Regions from separate parts of the Alcanivorax sp. HI0007 genome, predicted to be linked through region 1. Evidence: predicted binding sites of a transcription regulator. Region 1 holds the regulator's gene; each other region holds the start of a gene.
What was found. Region 1 encodes sigma-54, which starts transcription at its own class of promoters, with help from an activator protein. Its sites were predicted from a motif close to TGGCACNNNNNTTGCTNT; they were not measured.

Region 1 (4,181 bases):
CCTGGGCAAATGCCCGTGTCTGTCACCGCTGATTCCGGGCGCTTTGAGCAGGACGCTGGCAGCGGCCTGTATCGCGGCAATGTGGAGCTGATACAGGGCAAGCGCAAACTGTTTGCCGATGAAATGCGCCTGTTTACCCGTAATGGCGAACTGACTCGCGTGGAGGCCTCAGGCACCCCGGTACGCATGCAAGAAGGCAAGGACCTGCAGGCCCACGCCAACAACCTGGTCTACGACATCCGCAAACGCACCCTGGTGCTCACCGGTGATGCCTACATTGAACATCTTGGCAACACTTTCGAGGGCGCCCGGGTGGAATACAGCCTGGACTCCAAGCGAGTCGACGCCAGCAGTGAAGGCGACAAGCGAGTGAGACTGGTGATCCCCGCCGAGAACCAGACACCTGGCACCGAACAAGCCCCACCGGCAGACGACAATGCAAACGGCGAGGCGCCTGTGGCGCCCTCCCCCGAGGCGGAGCCAAACACCCCATGAGCCATTTACGCGCCCATCACCTGGCAAAAAGCTACAAGGGCCGCCGGGTCATCGAAGATGTGTCCCTGGACGTGGAAGCCGGCCAGATCGTCGGCCTGCTTGGGCCCAACGGCGCCGGCAAGACCACCTGCTTCTACATGATCGTAGGCCTGGTGGAAGCCGATGCCGGGCGCATCGACATCAACGACGCGGACATCACCCATCTGCCCATGCATGGTCGCGCCCAGCGCGGCATCGGCTACCTGCCCCAGGAAGCCAGCATCTTCCGCCGCCTGACCGTGGAAGAGAACATCATGGCGATCCTGGAAACCCGCAAGGATCTCAGCAAGGCGGAACGTCACGAGCGCATGGAAAGCCTGCTCAAGGAATTCCATATCACCCACATTCGCGATTCCCTGGGCATGAGCCTGTCCGGCGGCGAACGGCGCCGGGCGGAAATTGCCCGCGGCCTGGCCACGGACCCGGATTTCATTCTGCTGGATGAGCCTTTCGCCGGCGTGGACCCGATTTCCGTGAACGACATCAAGGGCATCATTCGCCACCTGAAAGAGCGCGGTATTGGTGTACTGATCACTGACCACAACGTGCGTGAAACGCTGGATATCTGCGATACCGCCTACATCGTCAGCGCCGGCCATATCATCGCCTCCGGCGATGCAGACACCATTCTGGGCAACCAACAGGTGCGGGATGTGTACTTGGGTGCCGACTTTAGACTGTAAACAAATTGACAGTTGATAGAGGACAGTTGACAGCTGTCGCGGGAAATCCTGTCTTCATCTGCAATGTATGAGGCCGCGTTTAAAGCTTGGGCGCGGCCTCAAATGGTTTTCTGAACCAAGAGCCTTTATCGCGTAGCTGTCAACTGTCCACTATCAACTGTCAACTCCGCTCCATAGCACAGAACCACCATTGGCACAAATATTGCTTGCCTCATAGATAGGCTGTTATTCTCGGGTTTTGGGGACCAATCAGCCTGAGCAGTATGAAGCCAAGCCTACAACTACAAATCGGCCAGCAGCTGACCATGACACCGCAGCTGCAGCAGGCCATTCGCCTTTTGCAGCTGTCCACGCTGGACCTGCGCCAAGAAATTCAGCAGGCAGTAGAAAGCAATCCGTTGCTGGAGCTGGCTGACGATTTTGGCGACGAATCCCTGCCTGACACTGACGAAGAGCGTCAGGACGAGCAGGAGCTGGATACCGAACGGGAAGATGCCCTGGAAGAGTTCGTGGACGACGAACCGGGCATTGAAACGGAATGGGACGATGTCTATTCCGGCCAGACCAGCAGCGCCTCCACCGCCCTTCCCGACGATGCCGACGACTGGCAGCAACGCCATAGTGTGGCCGGCAACCTGCAGGACCACCTGCTCTGGCAACTGAACCTGACTCCCATGAGCGATGTGGACCGCATTATCGCCATGACCATCATCGAATCCCTGGACGATCGCGGCTACCTGACCGTGTCCGTGGACGACATCGTGGCGATGATGAATGCTCAGGAGGACCTGCTCACCGAAGGCGATGAACTGGAAGCCGATGAGGTACTGGCGGTGCAGCATCGCCTGCAGCAATTTGATCCGGTGGGCGTGGCCAGTCTCGATCTGGCCGACTGCCTGCGCGTGCAGCTGCGCCAACTGCCCTCGGACACACCCTTCCTGGAGTATGCCCTGGCCCTGCTGGGGCATCTGGAGCTACTGGAAAAACACGACTATGCCGCCCTGCGGCGGGTCCTGCAGATCAGCGAGGAAAATCTGCTTGATGCCCTCTCCCTGCTGCGCACTCTGGATCCTGCCCCCGGTGAGCAGATCGGGGAAAGCCAGGTGGATTACGCGGTCCCGGACGTGATCGTGCGCCAGCACCAGGGCCACTGGCAGGTGAGCCTGAACGAGGAGGTGCTGCCCAAGGTCAACCTGCAGCAGCAGTACGCCGCCATGGCCCGCAAAGCCGGGGGAGAGGATGGTCAGTACCTGCGCAACTGCGTGCAGGAGGCCAAGTGGTTCATCAAGAGCCTGCAAAGCCGCCACGACACCCTGTTGAAGGTGGCCACCCGTATTGTTGAAGTCCAGCAAGACTTCTTCGATTATGGGGAGGAGGCCATGAAACCCCTGGTTCTGGCCGACATTGCCGATGCCGTCGAGATGCACGAATCGACCATTAGTCGGGTCACCAACCAGAAATACATGATGACACCCCGCGGCGTCTTTGAGCTGAAATATTTCTTCTCAAGTCACGTGGGAACAGACGGCGGCGGTGAGTGTTCCTCCACCGCTATTCGTGCCATTATTAAGAAGCTGGTCGCTGCCGAGAATCCCCGCAAGCCGCTCAGCGACAACAAGCTGGCAAGCTTGCTGAATGAGCAGGGAATCAACGTGGCGCGCCGGACAGTCGCCAAGTACAGAGAGGCGATGAGAATACCGTCATCCAGCGCCCGCAAGCGTTTGGTGTAGGCGCCGGGACGGCCCAAGAGCAGGTAAAGGAGCCAGACATGCAAATTAATATCAGCGGTCATCACCTGGAAATTACCGACGCTTTGCGAGCCTATGTGGGAGACAAGTTTTCCCGTCTTGAACGGCATTTCGACCAGATTACCAGTGTCCAGGTGATTCTTTCCCCGGAACCCAAGACCCACAAGGCGGAATCCACTATCCATATCTCCGGGGCTGACGTCTTCGCCACCGCTGAGGCAGTGGACATGTACGCTGCCATCGACAAGCTGACGGACAAGCTCGACCGCCAGATTCTCAAACACAAGGAAAAGGCCGTCAGCCACAAGCACGGCCACTGACCCCAAAGCGACAATTATGCGAGTTCGCGAACTACTCACCGAAGCACGCACCCATAATCAGGTGCAGGCCAGCAGCAAGAAACAGCTGCTGGACCAGGTTGCGCAGCTGGCTGCGGCCGGCTGCGACAGCCTCAACGAACAGGAGGTCTTCGACGCCCTGGTAGCCCGGGAAAAGCTGGGCTCCACGGGCATCGGCGAAGGCATCGCCATTCCTCACTGTCGTCTCGGTCACTGCCAGCAACCCATCGGGCTGCTGCTGAAACTGTCCACTCCCATCGATTTTGATGCCGTTGACGGTCGCCCCGTGGATCTTGTGTTTGTGTTGCTTGTTCCCCAGGAAAACCCGGAACAGCACCTGAAAACCCTCAGCCACCTGGCCTCCCTGTTCAACGACGACGACTACCGTGCCGAGCTGCGACTCAGCAAGGACAATCACCACCTGTATCACACTGCCGTGGAATCCGAAGCGGAGCTGCGACTGGCATCATGACATTACCCATCAAGCTTTCGGGCATTATGCGTCAGAGCCACCGCCCCTCCTCTGCTGACCGTGGATGCCTGCGTGTGGTGTATGGCAGAGGCGCGGTGCAGCCATGAAACTCACCATCATCAGCGGCCGCTCCGGCTCGGGAAAGACCACGGCCCTGCAGGCCATGGAAGACCAGAACTACTATTGCGTCGACAACCTGCCGGTGGGCATGTTGCCCACTCTTGCAGAGCAGCTGAGCCAGGGAGAGCTGCCCATTGAGCGGGCGGCGGTAGGCATTGATGCCCGCAACCTGCCTACCCAGTTGCTGGCTTTTGACGCCATTCTGGATGCGTTGCATCAGCAACAGGTCAAGACCGAAATCATTTATCTGGATGCGGACGACAGCACTCTGCTGAAACGCTTCAGT
Region 2 (4,181 bases), on a different contig from region 1:
CAGTGGGCCCTCGGGGATCTGCATGGCCAGGGCATCCTGGTTATGCAGCTTGGGCCCCGGATCGCTGTATTGGCCGATGCGAACCTGCGGGTGCAGGTCCGGTTCGACGGTGGCTTCCGGAGCGGTAGCGGTGGCGCTGGCTACATCCATGATCAAAACTCCTGTGTATGACGTGGCGGAGAGACTCAGCCCACCTCAATAAGCTGAACGTCGCCTTTTTCGTCGATTTCCGCAATATGCCCCTTGGGTTCATCCAGAAACTGCACGGCGGCCAGGGCCACGGCTGCGCTGGCGGCAATCACCAGGAAGAAGGTGGACGGATCCACAAAGGTCAGCACGGTCAGGAAGATCACGGCGCCGGCATTGCCGTAGGCACCCACCATACCGGCGATCTGACCGGTAAGGCGGCGCTTGATCAGCGGCACGGTGGCAAACACGGCCCCCTCGCCAGCCTGCACAAAGAAGGAGCAGCACATGGTCGCAATCACCGCCAGGGCAATGGGCCAGCTGCTGCCGATCTGGCTCATCAGGCCGTAACCCACCATCAGCCCGCAGAGCAGGATCGCCAGGGATTTTTTGCGCCCGAACTTGTCGGAGACCCAGCCGCCACCGGGACGAGCGACCAGGTTCATAAAGGCATAGCCGGAGGCCAGCAGACCGGCGGTGACCGCGCTCAGGCTGAAGGTATCGGTAAAGAACAGCGGCAGCATGGACACCACTGCCAACTCGGAGCCAAAGGTCACCATGTAGGCCAGATCCAGAATCGCCACCTGCTTGAAACTGTAGCGGTCGTGTTCAGGAACCCCTTCCTTGAGGTGATCACGGTTGACCCGCCAGGCCTGACCGAGCTGTATCACGGCCAGGCTGATAATCAGTGCTGCCAACAGTAACTGGGTGGTCTGGCCAAATAGATTCAGGTTGGTGGGGCCCAGGCGCCAGACGATGACGAGCAGGGCAATGTACAGCGGCAGGCTCATGGCCAGATAAAAGAACAGGTCCTTCTTGCTGCTCACTTCCAGGGCGCTGGCTTTCTTCGGCTTGAAGTAGGACGCCCCCTGGGGCGTGTTGCGTGCCCGCCACAGGAAAAAGGTGCCATAGAGGAAGGCCACGGCACCGGTGGTGGCAATGGCCCAGCGCCAGCCGTTTTCGCCGCCATAGAGGAGAGCCAGGGAAGGCAGGGTAATCGCCGCGGCAGCGGAGCCGAAGTTGCCCCAGCCCCCATAAACGCCTTCCGCGAGGCCCACTTCCCGGGCCGGAAACCACTCGCTGATCAGGCGGATGCCCACCACGAAGCCGGCCCCCACAAACCCCATCAGCAGACGGGTGACTGCCAGCTGTTCATAGCTGGTGGAAAGTGCGAAGGCCCAGCAGGGGAGCGCGGCCAGCATCAACAGTGAGCCAAACACCAGTCGGGGACCGAAGCGGTCCACCAGTGAGCCGATGATCACCCGTGCAGGAATGGTCAGGGCCACGTTAAGTATCAGCAACGCTTTTATCTGGTCCGGGCTCAAATCGAAGGCTTCCCGAAGGTGCCCCATTAATGGCGCATGGGAAAACCAGACAACAAAGGTAATAAAGAACGCCAGCCAGCTCAGGTGCAACAGGCGGATACGCGGCGCGGACAGGTTCAACAGATTCAGCTTTTGATCGCTCATGACTTCTCCATGCATGGGCGGTTAACGACGGGCTGATCTGAGCAACTCCTGTGCCACCTTGGTAAGTGACTGTTTTCAATAAAATAAAATGAAATGCAGCCGCAATAAGACAATCCCTGTGCGCAAATGCGGAGCGTTTTTGTGCCATGTCGGTGCACGGAAAAATGCATTTTTCTCGTGCATGAACGCATTAAAAGAAAGCAGTTTTTTTGGATTTATTGCCAGAAAAAACCAATAAATCTATTGGAAACATGGGGTTATCAAGTTGGCACAGGGCTTGCTCAGTGGTGAGTGTCAGTCATGCACCGCGAGGGTGAGCCTTATGGCAAAGCAACAACTTCTACTTATTGGCCACGGCATGGTGGGTCAACGTTATCTGGAGTCCCTGGTAGCCCAGGGTGGCCGCGAGCACTTCGACATTACTGTATTGTGCGCGGAGCCACTGCCGGCCTATGACCGCGTGGGACTAACCGGCTATTTCTCCGGCAAGACTGCCGATGACCTGTCGCTGGTGCCGGAAGGTTTCTTTGATCAGCACAACATCACGCTGAAGCTCAATACCAAGGCGGACGTCATTGATCGTGTCGCTCGTACGGTGACCACCCATACCGGCGAGACACTGGGTTACGACAAGTTGGTGCTGGCCACCGGTTCCTATCCGTTTGTGCCGCCGATTCCCGGTAACGACCGGGACAACTGTTTCGTCTACCGCACCATTGAGGATCTGGATGCCATTATCGCCGCCAGTAAGGATGGCAAGGTCGGCACGGTGGTGGGGGGTGGCCTGTTGGGTCTGGAAGCGGCAAAAGCCCTTCATGATCTGGGTCTGCAAACCCATGTGGTGGAGTTCGCGCCGCGCCTGATGGCCGTGCAGGTGGACGACTTTGGGGGTGGCCTGCTCAAGGACAAGATCCAGGAGCTGGGTGTCACTGTGCACACCAACACCGGAACCCGGGATATTGTCGACGGGGAAAGCTGCAAACATCGAATGAATTTCGGTGAAGACAGACATCTGGAAACCGATGTGATTGTGTTCTCTGCCGGGATTCGTCCCCATGACGAACTGGGTCGCGCCTGTGAACTGGACATCGGCGAGCGAGGCGGGATTGTGGTGAACAACCACTGTGTCACCTCCGATGACAACATCTATGCCATCGGTGAGGTGGCGCTGTGGGAAGGGCGCATCTTCGGCCTGGTGGCACCGGGTTACCAGATGGCGGAGATCGCGGCCGAACATCTGATGGGCAAGCAGGAAAAACAGTTCCTCGGTGCGGACATGAGCACCAAGTTGAAACTGATGGGCGTGGATGTGGCGTCCATTGGTGATGCCCATGGCAATACCCCCGGTTCGCGCAGCACCGTGTTCATGGATCAGACCGCCGGCATCTACAAGAAGGCGGTGATCAGTGAGTGCGGCAAGAAACTGCTCGGTGCGGTACTGGTGGGGGATGCCAACGACTACGGTAACCTGTTGCAGCTTTGTCTGAATGAGATGGACCTGCCCGGTGACCCTGCCGCCCTGGTGGCGCCGGTCTCTGATGGTGCGCCGTTGCTGGGGGCCGATGCCCTGCCTGACAGCGCCCAGATCTGTTCCTGTAACAACGTCTCCAAAGGTGATCTGTGCGCGGCCATTGATGGCGGTGCCATGACCGTTGGTGACCTGAAATCCTGCACCAAGGCCTCCGCCACCTGTGGCGGTTGTTCGGCACTGGTGAAACAGGTACTGGACAGCGAACTGGAAAAACGCGGTGTGGAAGTGAACAACCACCTGTGCGAACACTTCCCGTATTCCCGTCAGGAAATCTATCACCTGGTGCGAGTCGGTCAGATCACCACCTTTGACGAACTGTTGGAAAAACACGGTAGCGGTGACGGCTGTGACATCTGTAAACCCACGGTCGCCTCGGTGTTGGCGTCCTGCTGGAACGACTACGTCTTGAAGAAGCCCCACGCGGGCCTGCAGGACACCAACGACTACTTCCTGGGCAACCTGCAGCGCGACGGTACCTATTCCGTGGTACCCCGTGTGGCCGGCGGCGAAATTACTCCGGACAAGCTGATCGTGCTCGGTGAAGTGGCCAAGAAATACGACCTCTACACCAAGATCACCGGTGGCCAGCGGGTGGATCTGTTTGGTGCCCGCGTGGAGCAGTTGCCGGATATCTGGCGCACCCTGGTGGATGCCGGCTTTGAAACCGGCCACGCCTACGGCAAGTCCCTGCGTACCGTGAAATCCTGTGTCGGCTCCACCTGGTGCCGCTATGGGGTGAAGGATTCGGTCGGTACCGCTATTCAGGTGGAAGAGCGTTACAAAGGTCTGCGCAGTCCCCACAAGATCAAGATGGCGGTCAGTGGCTGTACCCGCGAATGTGCCGAAGCGCAAAGCAAGGATGTGGGGGTGATCGCCACCGAGAAAGGCTGGAACCTGTATGTGTGCGGCAACGGCGGCATGCGCCCGCGCCATGCGGACCTGTTCGCGTCCGATCTCTCCGACGAAGCACTGATCAAGACCATCGACCGTTTCCT
Region 3 (4,181 bases), on a different contig from region 1:
GTCGCGGACCCGGGCGCGAACCATGTCGCTGGTTTCTCCCTGCCGGTCACCCAGCAGTTCCTTTGCTTCCACGGCGGGCACGTCCAGATGCAGGTCAATGCGGTCCAGTAACGGGCCGGACAGTTTGTTCTGGTAACGCTTTGCCTTGTCGCACCGATAGCCACAGCCCTTTTCCGGGTCACCCAGATACCCGCAGGGGCAGGGGTTCATGGCGGCGATCAATTGAAAGCGGGCGGGGAAAGTCAGTTGTTGGGCGGCACGGGCGATACTCACCTCGCCGGTTTCCAGCGGTTCCCGTAATACCTCCAGCACCCGCCGATCAAATTCCGGCAATTCATCAAGAAACAGGATGCCGTGGTGTGCCAGGGAAATCTCCCCGGGCCGCGGATGACTGCCCCCGCCCACCAGGGCCGTGGCGGATGCGGTGTGGTGAGGGGCCCGGTAGGGGCGTTGATGAAACTGGTCGGCCGGACGCGGCTGTTTCAGCGAATGGATGGCCGCCACTTCCAGGGCCTGCTTCGGGTGCAAGGGAGGCACCAGGCCAGGCAGGCGGGAGGCCAGCATGCTCTTGCCGGCCCCCGGAGGCCCGCTGAGCAGAAGGGAATGGCCGCCAGCGGCGGCAATTTCCAGTATCCGTTTGGCGGCGGCCTGGCCGCGGATTTCCGACAGGCAGGCGCCCTGGAACGTGTTGGCTTGCGGTGCGGGATGCGCGTGCTGTGACAGCAGGCTCTGGCCGGTCAGGTGGGCGGCCACCTGGGCCAACCGGTCACCGGCGACGGTAACGGCGCCGGCCAGTGCCGCCTCGTCGGCATTGTCGCGGGGAACAATCAGGGTGCGGCCGGTATGTTGGCAGGCCAGGGCACAGGGCAGCATGCCGGGGACCTGGCTCAGGGCGCCATTCAGCGCCAGTTCCCCGATGAATTCGTACTGGTTACCGTCCAGCTTTCCGAGCTGACCGCTGGCGAGCAGGATGCCCAGGGCAATGGGCAGATCAAAACGGCCACCGTCCTTGGGCAGATCCGCCGGGGCCAGACTGACGGTAATGCGCCGTTGGGGAAACTCAAAACCACTATTGACCAGCGCCGAGCGTACCCGGTCCCGGCTTTCCCGCACGGCGGTGTCGCCCATGCCAACGATGGTGAAGGCAGGCAGGCCCGGCGCCAGATGGGTCTCCACCCGCACTTCCCGGGCCTGGATTCCGAGCGGGGCGCGGCTGTAGAGCAATGCGTGCGTCACGTTTCCTCGCAGAATTCAGGGGTTGCGAGGCAGTGTACGGGGAGGAGGTGGCGCTACGTGTGCGAGGTTGTCGGTGGCAGATGTAGGAAATCAGACTTTCGTAGGAGCGTAGCGAATCACTTGCCCGGAGATACGAGTGACGAGGAGCGAGTTGCGAAAGGCTGGGCTGGTCGGGCTCTTCGAAACTCGTACCTCGTCACTCGCTTTCGGTGGCGTCAGGCGTCCGTCGGTTTCTCCAACTCCGCCACCTGCTTCTCCAGTGCTTCCAGCTTTTCCCGGGTGCGCATCAATACCTGCTGCTGAATATCGAACTCTTCCCGGGTGATCAGGTCCAGTCGGCTGACGGCCTCTGCCAGTACGCTGCGCACATTTCGCTCCACTTCGCTGCGCAGGCCGCCCAGATCGGTGGGCAGGCGCCCGCTGATGTCGGCCATCAGGCGGTCGATAAAGGGTTGGTCGCGCATCTCGAATCTCCATCGGGGGCAGGACCCATGGTTGGCCAGGGCCGCTGGCAATGCGGTCTGTGGCGATGGTCCTTGTATTGGTGGGCGGATGGTAGCACGGTGTCCGGGGGCGCGGCACCGGCGGTGCAGGGCAGAGGCGATGCACCAAGTTGGAACTCGCCCCAAGGTGGTGCGCTATAATGGCGCGCCGAACCGATTCCTTGAATCGGAATCGGTGTGTAACTCCCTGAAAATGTATGACTTTCTAAATCTGGCATGGGTCGTGCACTTGTAGGGTCAGAGCGTTCGAGCAAACTGTGGATCGGGAACCATAACGGGGCTCGAAGTGAAACGGACGACACCGGACGCGGTGAAAGCTGAGGAGAATGAAATGAAACTGGTTACTGCCGTAATTAAGCCGTTCAAATTGGATGACGTGCGTGAAGCACTCTCCGAGATCGGCGTACAGGGCATCACCGTTACCGAGGTGAAAGGCTTTGGACGCCAGAAAGGTCACACCGAGCTGTACCGGGGTGCCGAGTATGTGGTGGATTTTCTGCCCAAGGTAAAAATCGAGGTGGCCATCGCCGAATCCTCTCTGGATCAGGTGATTGAAGCCATCGCGAAAGCTGCCAATACCGGCAAGATTGGTGACGGCAAGATCTTCGTTACCACCCTGGAGCAAGCCATTCGTATCCGTACCGGTGAGACCGGTGAGGACGCGATTTAAAGTTTTACCGTGTTGTAAATCGACCCATGCCAGGGTTTAGAGAACACGCTTCCATTTTCGGAGGGTTGCATTGTGGAAAATCAAATTTTTGAACTTCAGTACGCCATGGACACCTTTTATTTTCTGGTGTGTGGCGCATTGGTAATGTGGATGGCTGCCGGTTTTGCCATGCTGGAAGCCGGTCTGGTGCGTGCGAAAAACACCACCGAAATTCTCACCAAAAACGTGGCGCTGTTTGCCATTAGCTGCATCATGTATCTGGTGTGCGGTTACGCCATCATGTACGGCGGCGGCATCTTCCTGGACGGTATCGAAGCCTTCGATCTGGCCGGTGTACTGAGTGCCTCTGCGGAGAACGGTTTCGACGGTGATTCTGTCTACTCCGGTGCCTCTGACTTCTTCTTCCAGGTAGTGTTCGTGGCGACTGCCATGTCCATTGTCTCCGGTGCGGTTGCCGAGCGCATGAAGCTGTGGGCTTTCCTGGTCTTTGCAGTATTCATGACCGGTGTGATCTACCCGCTGGAAGGTTCCTGGACCTGGGGTGGTGCCGACGTGTTTGGCATGTACAACCTGGGCGACCTGGGCTTCTCTGACTTCGCCGGTTCCGGCATCGTTCACATGGCCGGTGCCGCTGCTGCGCTGGCGGGTGTCCTGCTGCTGGGTGCCCGTAAAGGCAAGTACGGTCCTAACGGTGAAGTGCACGCTATCCCCGGTGCCAACCTGCCGCTGGCGACCCTGGGTACCTTCATCCTGTGGATGGGCTGGTTCGGTTTCAACGGCGGTTCCGTACTGAAGCTGGGTGATGCTGCTAACGCACACTCTGTTGCCATGGTGTTCCTGAACACCAATGCCGCTGCTGCTGGTGGTGCGGTTGCTGCCCTGATCGTTGGCCGCATCCTGTTCGGCAAGGCTGACCTGACCATGCTGCTCAACGGTGCGCTTGCCGGTCTGGTTGCCATCACTGCCGAGCCGTCTACCCCGACTCCGCTGCTGGCTACCCTGTTCGGTGCCGCTGGTGGTGTGCTGGTAGTGTTCAGCATCCTGACTCTGGACAAGCTGAAGATCGATGATCCGGTGGGTGCCATCTCCGTCCACGGTGTGGTGGGTCTGCTGGGTCTGCTGCTGGTACCGGTTACCAACGCTGATGTGTCCTTCTCCGGCCAGATCATCGGTGCCGCTACCATCTTCATCTGGGTATTCGTGGCCAGCCTGATCGTCTGGGGCATCCTGAAAGCCGTCATGGGCATCCGGGTTTCCGAGGAAGACGAGTACGAAGGCATGGACATCGCCGACTGCGGCATGGAAGCCTACCCGGAATTCGTGAAAGGTTAATCCTTCACAACGACTTCCTTGAAATGACAGGGCGCCTTCGGGCGCCCTTTTTTTGTTTTCAAAAAAGGGTCGCGGAGCCTTTGCAGGGCGAGAAAGGTGGATTAGGCGTTCGAGGTACGAGGAGCGAGTCACGAAAGCAAAGCCCTGCGTCCGCGAAAGCCAGGTTTTCGCTCCTCGCTCCTCGCTCCTCGCTCCTCGAGACTCGTATCTCGTATCAGAGGCGTTTGTCCCCTGTGCTATGATGCCCCCTTTTCCGCCAGCTGCCTGCCGACACCATGACCGAAACCACTGTTATCCGCCTCCGCAAGAATGAAGAGCGCCGCCTCAAAGCCGGCCATCTGTGGGTCTATGCCAACGAGATCGACACCCGCCATACCCCGCTGCGGGATCTGCCCGCCGGCGTTGCCTGTGTGGTGGAAGACAGCCGCGGCAAACCGCTG

Region 2: the regulator sigma-54 is predicted to act here: its motif matches at 1,694-1,711, upstream of A3714_RS06505 (NarK family nitrate/nitrite MFS transporter).
Region 3: the regulator sigma-54 is predicted to act here: its motif matches at 1,952-1,969, upstream of glnK (P-II family nitrogen regulator).

What each region holds. Positions count from the first base shown of each region.
Region 1 covers NZ_LWEJ01000171.1:52,451-56,631, forward strand. The annotation lists gene lptA (lipopolysaccharide transport periplasmic protein LptA) at 1-495, shown strand, start outside; gene lptB (LPS export ABC transporter ATP-binding protein) at 492-1,217, shown strand; gene A3714_RS09575 (RNA polymerase factor sigma-54) at 1,481-2,947, shown strand; gene hpf (ribosome hibernation-promoting factor, HPF/YfiA family) at 2,986-3,285, shown strand; gene ptsN (PTS IIA-like nitrogen regulatory protein PtsN) at 3,302-3,775, shown strand; gene rapZ (RNase adapter RapZ) at 3,879-4,181, shown strand, end outside.
Region 2 covers NZ_LWEJ01000114.1:12,614-16,794, forward strand. The annotation lists gene A3714_RS06500 (bifunctional protein-serine/threonine kinase/phosphatase) at 1-150, opposite strand, end outside; gene A3714_RS06505 (NarK family nitrate/nitrite MFS transporter) at 186-1,655, opposite strand; gene nirB (nitrite reductase large subunit NirB) at 1,978-4,181, shown strand, end outside.
Region 3 covers NZ_LWEJ01000035.1:32,973-37,153, forward strand. The annotation lists gene A3714_RS02265 (YifB family Mg chelatase-like AAA ATPase) at 1-1,236, opposite strand, end outside; gene A3714_RS02270 (accessory factor UbiK family protein) at 1,452-1,700, opposite strand; gene glnK (P-II family nitrogen regulator) at 2,071-2,409, shown strand; gene A3714_RS02280 (ammonium transporter) at 2,482-3,741, shown strand; gene A3714_RS02285 (class I SAM-dependent rRNA methyltransferase) at 4,017-4,181, shown strand, end outside.